DNA from 3 places in the Streptomyces sp. NPDC023481 genome. Region 3 is predicted to be linked to each of the others. Evidence: riboswitches for the same ligand, from Rfam matches in the RefSeq annotation. Region 3 holds a riboswitch; each other region holds the start of a gene.
What was found. Region 3 has a riboswitch for cobalamin ahead of ACZ3ZD_RS31365 (prenyltransferase/squalene oxidase repeat-containing protein). Riboswitches for the same ligand answer to the same signal wherever they lie in the genome.
Positions count from the first base shown of each region.

Region 1: linked by a shared signal. The riboswitch ahead of nicT (Nickel transporter NicT) and the one ahead of ACZ3ZD_RS31365 (prenyltransferase/squalene oxidase repeat-containing protein) in region 3 are both predicted to bind cobalamin.
Region 2: linked by a shared signal. The riboswitch ahead of metE (5-methyltetrahydropteroyltriglutamate--homocysteine S-methyltransferase) and the one ahead of ACZ3ZD_RS31365 (prenyltransferase/squalene oxidase repeat-containing protein) in region 3 are both predicted to bind cobalamin.

Region 1 is NZ_JBVHJE010000004.1:18,884-22,150, forward strand. Features, by position in the region: gene ACZ3ZD_RS10380 (superoxide dismutase) at 1-312, shown strand, start outside; gene nicT (Nickel transporter NicT) at 449-1,558, opposite strand; cobalamin riboswitch at 1,586-1,775, opposite strand; gene ACZ3ZD_RS10390 (ArsR/SmtB family transcription factor) at 1,856-2,263, shown strand; partial or broken gene ACZ3ZD_RS10395 (PepSY domain-containing protein) at 2,545-3,081, opposite strand.
Region 2 is NZ_JBVHJE010000004.1:1,864-5,130, forward strand. Features, by position in the region: gene metE (5-methyltetrahydropteroyltriglutamate--homocysteine S-methyltransferase) at 1-1,402, opposite strand, end outside; cobalamin riboswitch at 1,570-1,788, opposite strand; gene ACZ3ZD_RS10295 (3-hydroxybutyryl-CoA dehydrogenase) at 1,981-2,850, opposite strand; gene aceB (malate synthase A) at 2,847-3,267, opposite strand, start outside.
Region 3 is NZ_JBVHJE010000019.1:175,168-178,434, forward strand. Features, by position in the region: gene ACZ3ZD_RS31365 (prenyltransferase/squalene oxidase repeat-containing protein) at 1-1,333, opposite strand, end outside; cobalamin riboswitch at 1,437-1,566, opposite strand; cobalamin riboswitch at 1,617-1,750, shown strand; gene ACZ3ZD_RS31370 (prenyltransferase/squalene oxidase repeat-containing protein) at 1,947-3,267, shown strand, end outside.

The DNA.
Region 1 (3,267 bases), on a different contig from region 3:
TTCGCCGGCTTCAAGGCCCAGCTGACCAAGGCCGCGGCCACCACCCAGGGTTCGGGTTGGGGTGTGCTCGCCTACGAGCCGCTGAGCGACCGCCTCATCGTCGAGCAGGTCTATGACCACCAGGGCAACGTCGGCCAGGGCTCGACCCCGGTCCTGGTCTTCGACGCCTGGGAGCACGCCTTCTACCTGCAGTACAAGAACCAGAAGGTCGACTTCATCGAGGCCATGTGGCAGGTCGTCAACTGGCAGGACGTGGCCAAGCGCTACGCCGCCGCCAAGGAGCGCGGCGACAGCCTGCTGCTCAAGCCGTGACGCCGTAGCACACCTCAGGCGTCCTGCCTCGTGATCGTCTTCTCACCCTTCACGTCGGCAGGCGGTACAACGAAAGGCTCCCGCAAGGCAGATCCTTGCGGGAGCCTTTCTGTGGCCGGCGCCCGCCCGAGTCAGGTCAACCTGCGTCCGCGGTACGAGCGTTCCACCGCTCCTCGACCTTGGCCAGCCGCCAGTAGCCGATGGCCGCGGCCCAGACCACCACGAACAGGCCGACGATGACGTAGCCGACGTTGTCCAGGTCCAGGCCCGCGATCCAGCCGGAGGCGTCGTCACTGAGGCCCAGCTTGTCGTGCAGCACCCCGACCAGCTCGATCGTGCCGACGAAGAAGGCCACTGCGATGGACAGGCCGGTGATGGTGAGGTTGTAGAACACCTTGCGGACCGGGTTCGAGAACGCCCACTGGTAGGCGAAGTTCATGAAGGTTCCGTCCAGGGTGTCGAACAGGCTCATACCGGCCGCGAAGAGCAGCGGCAGGCACAGGACCGCGTACCAGGGAAGGCCGGCCGCGGCGCCGTTACCGGCCAGGGCGAGGAGCAGCACCTCGGTGGTGGTGTCGAAGCCGATGCCGAAGAGGAAGCCGAGCGGGAACATCTGGCCGGGACGGCGGATGGACTTGGTGAGCCGGCCCAGAATGCGGTTCATGAAGCCGCGCGAGTCCAGGTGGGCCTCCAGCTCCGCCTCGTCGTAACGTCCGGCTCGCATCGCCTTGAAGACGCGCGCGATCCCGACCAGAGCGACCAGGTTCAGGGCGGCGATCAGGTACAGGAACCCTCCGGAGACGGTGGTGCCGACGGTGCCGAGGACCTGGTGGGTGTGGGAGCCGTCGTTCATCAGGGTGCCGGCGAGCTTCGCGCCGCCGGCGACCAGCGCGGCCATGGCGACCACCACACTGGAGTGGCCGAGCGCGAACCAGAAGCCCACCGACACCGGCCGCTGGCCGTCGGCCATCAGCTTGCGGGTGGTGTTGTCGATCGCGGCGATGTGGTCAGCATCGAAGGCGTGCCGCATACCGAGGGTGTAGGCCGTGATGCCCAGACCCACCCCGAACGCCTTGGTCCCGACCTCGTAGTGGTGCGGCACGACGAGCAAAAAGAGGATGCCGAAGGCGACCACGTGCAGGGCGACGATGACAGCCAGGAGGCCGGCGGTTCGGACGGTGTCCTCGCGGCGCCAGCGGAAGGAAGGGGCGGCGGTGGTTTCGGGCACGCCTGGGGACAGGGTCATACGGTCACGCTCCAGCACCTCGTGGATCAGTTTCGTGCTGCCGTGGCCGGTCTCCTGGCTGACGGGTCATCGCGCCCGCCCCTGCCTTCCCGGCCGTGAGGCCAGTGGCAACGCTTGGGGCGGGAACTCCCCGATCACAGTGGCGAGGGCCGCTCCGGACTGAGTCCCTGAGGGACTGTCACCGGTCTTCCCGAACACCACGGCCCGCCCACCCTAGAAGGCAGGAGGTCGCGGCTGCAAGGCTGCACAACTGATGAGGTATGGAGGCAGGGTGCCGGTGACTGCGATGATGGGCCCATGCATCTCGTCCCCGCGGAACGTGCCGGGCAGCGGACCATCGACGGCCATCGGGTCTGCGACGCCATCGCAGCCGTCGGCGAGCCCGGGCGGGTACGCGCCTGGGCCGACCGTTTCTCCCTGCTCTCCGATCCCGGACGCCTGTCCCTGCTGCTGGCCCTCCACGAGGCGGGCCCCATCGCCGTCTCTGACCTCGCCGTGGTCACCGGGATGCGGGACACCGCCGTGTCCCAGGCCCTGCGTCTGCTGCGGGCCGCGGGCGCGGTGGAGGGCGAGAAGGACGGTAGGGTCGTGCGCTACCGCCTCGTCGACGGCTCCCTCGCCGCGTTGCTGAGCCACTGCACGTCACACGATGCAAGCGCCGACAGCACAATGTCGCGAGGAGCAAGTGGCGCAGGACCACGATAAGGATCGCAGCTGCGCGCCATTGCCGCCGGTCTCGGACAGGGCCAACAGCGGCTCTTGAACCGGGAGGAGTGTTGATGGACCGCATTCGCCGAAGCCTTTTCCGCTGTCCAGCAGTCGGCACCAGAAGGACGGATTCCGGGCTGGGGCGGCGAATTTCCTGATGCAGCTTTCGCCACGTCCGGCTGTGGACGAGTTGGTGTTCACCTGCCCCTCATGGAACTCCTCCCGGCGGCGTGCGGCGTGCGGCGTGCGGCGTGGGGTCGTCGCTCCGGCCGGTCGGTTCAGGCGTGTGCGTGCCCGGTGCGGCGGCGAGAGATTCGGCTGAGGAGGAGGTCCACGACGAGGAAGGCGGCGAGTGGGATCCCGAGCAGCGGGACGTAGTAGCCGACCACGGCGACCATCGCTGCGCCGGGCACCAGCACGTACACCGGTACCTGCCGCCAGGCGCCGCGGGGGATCGGGCGGCCGAAGGCGGAGCCGCGGCCGCGCTGCCACCACATGCGGTAGCCCCAGAGGGTGAGCAGGACCAGGGCCAGGGCGAGGACGGCCAGCGCGATCTGGTTGGCGAGGCCGAACAGGGTGCCGGTGTGGGCGTCGATGCCCCACCGGGTGAGCTCGGCCGGCATCGGGTAGTCGGCGAAGCGCAGGACGTCGGTGACCTTGCCAGTGGCCGGGTCGACGGCGATCGAGTCCTGGCTGGGGCCGCTGCCTGGGCGGACCCGCCTGAATCGCCGGCCGTGTGGGGTGGGGCGGTGGTGGGCGGTTCGACGGACGGGGGCGCTGCTCCCGGGGCGTACGGGTCTCACCTCATCGGTCGGTTGATCGGAACGGTGAGTTCCGCGCCGTTGGTGTGATGTGGAGCACCCAGTGGCCTGTGAACGCCGGGGCCGGCCGAGGTAGTGGACGTCATAGGCCGGCCGGACCGCATGCACGGCCCGGCCGACTCGGTGGGACTCCTCGGCGTTGCGCTGCGACTGGAACAGGGAGTCGGCCGATGCGGGCCG
Region 2 (3,267 bases), on a different contig from region 3:
CGATGCGCCCGGCGCGCAGGTCGGCCCGTGCGGTGCGCAGTTCGCCGGTCTGCGGGAAGGAGCCGATGGTCGTGGTCGGCAGGAGGGGAAGGCGGAGGTGGGCGCGCTGGGCCGCGGTGCGTTCGGCGTAGGGCTGGGAGCGGCGGGCGTCGGCGTTGGTGACGGCGGCGGCGCGGGAGCGTACGGCGGGGCCGTTGGTGATGGGCGAGCCTGCTCGCGAGGCGAGGCCGGCGCGGTTGGCGGCCAGTTCGGCGGTGATCGTGCCGGTGCCCTGGGCGAGGCCCTTGGCGAGGGTGACGACCTCGCGCGTCTTCTGCCGGGCGAAGGCGAGCCAGCGCAGGATCTGGGGCTCGATGTCCCGTTCCGTGGTGGCGTCGAGCGGGACGTGCAGCAGGGAGCAGGACGCGGAGACGTCGACCCGGTCGGCCAGTCCGAGCAGGGTGCCCAGGGTGGACAGGGACTTGGCCAGGTCGTTGACCCAGATGTTGCGGCCGTTGACGACGCCGGCCACCAGCCGCTTGCCGGGCAGACCGCCTGCGGCGGCGAGGTCGTCGAGGTTGGCGGCGGCGGCCTCGGTGAAGTCCAGGGCCAGGCCCTCGACCGGTGCCTTGGCCAGTACCGGCAGGGCTTCGCCGAGCCGGTCGAAGTAGGACGCGACCAGCAGCTTGGGCCGGTCGGTGAGGGCGCCGAGGTCGCGGTAGGCGCGGCCGCCGGCGTCGAGTTCGGCCGGGGTGCGGTCCTGGACGAGGGCGGGTTCGTCCAGCTGGACCCACTCGGCGCCCGTGGCGCGCAGGTCGGCGAGGACTTCGGCGTACACCGGCAGCAGCCGGTCCAGCAGGGTGAGCGGCTCGAAGTCGTCCGGTACGCCGGGTGCGGGCTTGGCCAGGAGGAGGTAGGTGACCGGGCCGACCAGCACGGGCCGGGCGGTGAGGCCCAGTGCCAGGGCTTCCTTCAGCTCGGTGACCTGCTTGGTGGTGTCGGCGGCGAACACGGTGTCGGGGCCGAGTTCGGGGACGAGGTAGTGGTAGTTGGTGTCGAACCACTTGGTCATCTCCAGCGGTGCGACCTCCTGGGTGCCGCGGGCCATGGCGAAGTAGCCGTCGAGCGGGTCGGCGGCGACCGCCTCCCGGTGGCGTGCGGGGACGGCGCCAACCATGACGGTGGTGTCCAGGACGTGGTCGTAGTACGAGAAGTCGCCGGTGGGCACCTCGTCGATGCCGGCCTCGGCGAGCTGCCGCCAGTTCGTACGGCGCAGTTCCGAGGCGGTGGCACGGAGGGCGTCGGCGGTGACGCGCCCCTTCCAGTAGCCCTCGATCGCCTTCTTCAGTTCCCGGCTCTGTCCCTGGCGGGGGTAGCCGTGCACGGTGGACCGTGCTGCCGCGGCTGCGGGCTTGGTGGTCACGGAGATCTCCTTCGCGAGATGAATCCCTGAGATCCCTGGTGACGGGACGAGAGCGCGAAGGGGTGACGGACCCGGACGGGTACGAACTCGCGCGGCACGGCGCGGTCCTCCGTCCGGTATGTCGCCGACCCGCCCTCGAGGTCACCGGGATGTCCGCGCACGAGTGGTCCGGGCGCGGGCAGTTGGCAGGTCTTCGGACTCGCGGGCACGTCCTCACCGAGGAGGACTCCTACTGGCCGTCGCTTCCCAGGCCCTCCCGGGCCCAGTGCGTATGACGGCGGTCGTTCCCGCTCACCGCTGCGGGGCAGTCCCGGATTCCCACCGGGTTCCCTCTTACGACGCATCCCGCCTGGCGGACGGGGCGAACCAGCTGCACCCGCCACCCTACGGGGCCACCGTCGGACAAGGGAGCAGGACGTCCACCATCCGGACGGTGAGGCGGACCGATGCGCGCCGGGCAGGGCACAGGGCGGGAAGCCCGCCGCACACGCGCTTCCCGCCCTTCCCCTGTCACGCCGCCCGGGGACCCTCATCCCCTGCGGCGGCGCGGGTCCCTCGGCCCGCGCCGTACCGGGCCCTCAGACCGGTTCGTAGGTGTGGAACCCTCTGCCGGTCTTCCGGCCGAGGAGTCCGGCCTCCACCATCCGCTGGAGCAGCGGTGGAGGCGCGTGGAGCGGCTCGCGGAACTCGTCGTAGAGCGATTCGGCGATCGAGGCGACGGTGTCCAGTCCGATCAGGTCCGCGAGCTTCAGCGGGCCCATCGGGTGGGCGCAGCCCAGCTCCATGCCGGTGTCGATGTCGGCGGCCGTGGCGAAGCCTGACTCCGCCATGCGGATCGCCGACAGCAGGTAGGGGATGAGCAGCGCGTTGACGACGAAGCCGGCCCGGTCCTGGGAACGGATGACGGTCTTGCCGAGCACGCGGGCCGCGAAATCCTCGACCGTGGCGGTCGTGTCGGCCGAGGTGTGCAGCGAGGTCACGACCTCCACCAGTGGCAGCACGGGGACGGGATTGAAGAAGTGCAGTCCTACGACCCGGTCAGCGCGGCTCGTGGCCATGCCGAGTCGCATGACCGGGAGGGAGGAGGTGTTGGTGGCGAGGACGGCGGCGGGGTCCTCGATGATCTTGTCGAGGGCGGCGAACACCTCGGTCTTGGCGTCCGGGTTCTCCACCACGGCCTCCACGACGAGCTGCCGGTCGGCCAGGTCTTCGAGGTCGCCGGTGAAGACGAGGCGGGTGAGGGCGTTCCGCGCGGCGGACTCCTCCAGCTTGCCGCGCCGGACGGCGCGGTCGAGGGAGGCCGCCACCCGGTCCCGCGCGGCTCGGGCCGCGACGGCGTCGACCTCGCACACCACGGTGTCCAGCCCCGCTCGTGCGCAGACCTCGGCGATACCGGCGCCCATCTGACCGCCACCCACGACGCCGATGCGCCCGATGTCCCCGCTCACGCCCTGGCCTCCGTCCGGCGCACGAGGTGCCGGGTGTAGGCGTCAGGGGTGAAGAAGAGCGGCACCTCGGCTGCCAGAGCGGTTCGTTCGAACAGCGCGCGGGCCGCTTGGACATCTGCCCAGGGGTATGCGGCGCCGAGCGCGGCGGCCTCGTCGTCGAGCAGCCCGAGGACCGTCTCCCGGTCGACCACCCGATGGCGCAGCCACTGCCAGATCTGCACGCGGGCGATCTCGGCGGTCGCCGCGTCCTCCATGAGCCCGTACAGGGCGACGGCGCCCTGGCCGCGCAGCCAGGCGGCGAAGTAGCGCAGGGCGACGGCGACATTGGTGCGAACGCCCTCCATGGTCGGGGGGCCGCTGATGCGGCGCACCGACAGCAGGTCGACCGCCGTCACCTCCACGTCGTCGCGTGTCCGG
Region 3 (3,267 bases):
CGATGCTGACCTTCCACGTGTTCGATCCGCTGTTGGCCTTGCCGTTGACGGCGGTGATCGTGGCGGTGCCGGAGGACGGGGTGACGCTCGTGACGCAGCCGGACGGCGTGGCGGCGCTCGCTGCCGCGTCGAGGAGGGCGCCCAGCGTGGTCGTCGAGCCGGTCGGGGTGAGGGCCACGGAGCACACCTTCAGGTTTCCCGCGCCGTCGTCCACCGTGAGTCCCAGCTTCGTGGCCGTACCGGCGGTGAGGGAGGACTGGCTCACCCACTGGGGCGCACCCGGCGTCGTGGGAACCGGCGGGGTGGCCGTGAAGCCGCCGCCGGCCACGGCCCGGAGTCCGTCGATGGACGCGTACGCCGCCGGTGAGGTGTCGGACGGCAGGTACTTGAAGCCGCCGCCCGGGTTGAACTGCTGGGCGATCAGGAAGTCCACCGGTGTCCTGCCCATGGAGGTGAGGAAGTCACCGGTCTGCGGGTTGATGCCGCAGGCGTTCAGGCCGGACACCGCCCAGCCGTTGGAGTCGGTGTTGACGCCGAACATGGCGTTGAAGGCGCCGCTGTTCGGCACGAGCTTGCTCTTCAGGAACGCCTTGGCCTGTACGACGTCCGTGTCCGTGTTCGGCACGCCCGACACGCACAGGGCGGCCATCGCCGCCCCTGTCATGTCGATGTCGCTCGCGGCGGAGAGCTGGCTGGGGTTGCCCTCGGCCTTGCTGTAGTTCCAGCCGCCGTCGTTGTGCTGGTTGGCCCGGATGCGGGTGACGACCGCATCGCGCAGGGCCTGCGGGATGCGTGCCTGCCCGGACTGGGTCTTCGCACCGTTCAGGGCGAGTGCCGCGAAGACGGTGCCGTTGAAGTTGGCGGACGGGCCGATGTAGCCGGGTTCGGCGGTCTGCCAGTAGCCGTAGATGTCGGCGATCAGGTTGCGGGACGCGGAGACGCGGGAGGGGTCGATGCCCGCGGCGTAGGCGTTCAGCGTGGCGCGTTCGTAGTCTGTGACCACGGGGGAGGTGGAGGGCCAGCCGGCGGTGGAGAGCAGGTTGCGGTAGACGGTTCTCGCGTTCTTGCTCGGGTCGCCGCCGGGCGTCACGTCCACGGCGGCGGTTCCGGCCGAGGCGAACGCGCTGAAGGCCCACTCGTTGGACAGGCCGGAGCCGGCGTACGAACCGTCCGCCGCTTGCAGCGACTTGAGGTAGGTGACGCCGTTCGTCTTCGACGTGGCGATCTGCGCGGGTGTGGAGGTGGCCGCGGCGGGCAGCGTGGTGAGGGCGAAGGCGCCGAGCGCGGCGGCCGTGGCGAGGGCGGGACGGCGGTAGGACAGCGAACGGGGCATGGCCTGCTCCTTGGACGGAGGACGCCGGCCGGACCCGGTGCGGGGCCGACGGTGGCCTGCGGAGCAGCGGGCGTGGCCGCCGTCCGGAACGCGTGGACCGGCTTCCAAAGGTGCTTCACCGCTTGGGCATTCGGGCTCGGGCCGGTCCCTGCCGTCCCACACCGCTGCGCGTCAGCCCCGGATTCCCACCGGGTTCCCCCACTCGGCAGTGGGACGGTATCGGACGCGTGACCGAGCCGCCAGTGTTCACCTCGGCCGGCCGGTGGACCACCTTGACGGTGTCTGTGAGACGTGTTCAAATCCCGCTGATACGCAACAAGTTCCAGGGGAAGCCGGTCGAAGTCCGGCGCTGACCCGCAACCGTGGGCCCGGTACCGCCGGGCGAGCCGGAATGCCTGGGGCGTGTTCAACAGCAACAGACGCCGTCGTGGACTACGGCGTGGTGCGACCAGCTTCCGGCTGCGGGGAACTCCTCGTCCGACGGAGGCCCTCTGCCACGTCCGCGCCCGCGTCGGGCAGGCGCGAGGGGGCCGTGGTGCGGACGGGGAAGCGAAGAAACGGGAGAATCGGGGGCGCGCGAGGCACGGCACTCGTGTCCGCCCTGTTCATCCTGATGGCGGCCTGCGTGACGTTCTTCGCGACGGCACCTGCCGCCGCCGAGGGTGTCGGTGACTGCACCTCGGCCAAGGGTGCCGTCGTCGCCGTCGACTTCGGGGCGTTCGGCGGCGAAGTGGAGCGCGGTTGCGACACCACGCCCACCACGGGCTACGACCTGCTGCACGACGCCGGCTTCACCACCACCGGCACCCAGCACGACGGCCCCGCATTCATCTGCCGCATCGGTTACGGCGCTTTCCACTCCGGCACGCAGTACCCGACCCCGGACAAGGAGTCCTGCGTTCTGACCCCGCAGGCGACGGCGTACTGGTCGTACTGGACCGCGTCACCCGGCCAGGACGAGTGGACCTACAGCCAGTACGGCGCAAAGGACCGCAAACTCAAGGACGGCGACGTCGACGCCTGGGTCTACGGCGGCACGGACGTCGGCGGCACGACGGGCAAGCCCGCCTTCACCCCCGACGACGTACGCGCCGGCGCCACCCACACACCCGACCCGGGCGGAACGCCCACCGGCGCCCCCGGCACGGTCGACCTGACCGCTGCCGCAGCATGGCTCAAGGGCCGCCTGACCGACGGCGAGCGCATCGTCGACGACGGAGCAACCACACCGAACTACGCGCTGACCGCCGACACCGCCTACGCTCTCGCCGCGGTGGACGGCGAGAGCGCCACGCTCGACAAGGTCACCGGCTTCCTCGCCGCCCACGTCGGCGACTTCGGCTACCCGAACGGCGCCGACCAGGCGCCGGACGCCACCGCCGTCGCCCGCCTCGCCCTCCTCGCCGAGGTCACCGAACGCGATCCGCGTGCTCTCGGCGGGCGCGACCTCATCGACGTCCTCACGAAGAACGTGTGCGCGGCGGGCCCCGAATCCGGCGACGCGCACCCGGGCTGCACCGCCGAGGGCGACTTCCGGTCCGCGTCCTACACCGAGGGCCAGGCCCTGTCCGTCCTGGCCCTCCTGCGCGCCGGGGTGGCACCCCCGGCCACGACCGTCGACCGTCTCACGCAACTCCAGTGCAAGGACGGCGGCATCACCAGCATCCTCATCCGCGCCGGCGAGTACTGCGACGGTGACCCCGCCACCACCGGCTTGGTCGCCCTGGTGCTGCACAAGGCCGGAGGCCACGACGACGCCGTCACCCACGCTCGCACCTACCTGACCAAGACCCAGCGAGCGGACGGCGCCTTCCCCGGCTATACCGGATCCTCCTCCGGCAGCGTGACCGCGACGGCATACGCCGCGCAGGCCCTGCGCGCTCTCGGTGACACCGAACGCGCGGACGCGGCCGTCGGCTGGCTGTCCCGGCACC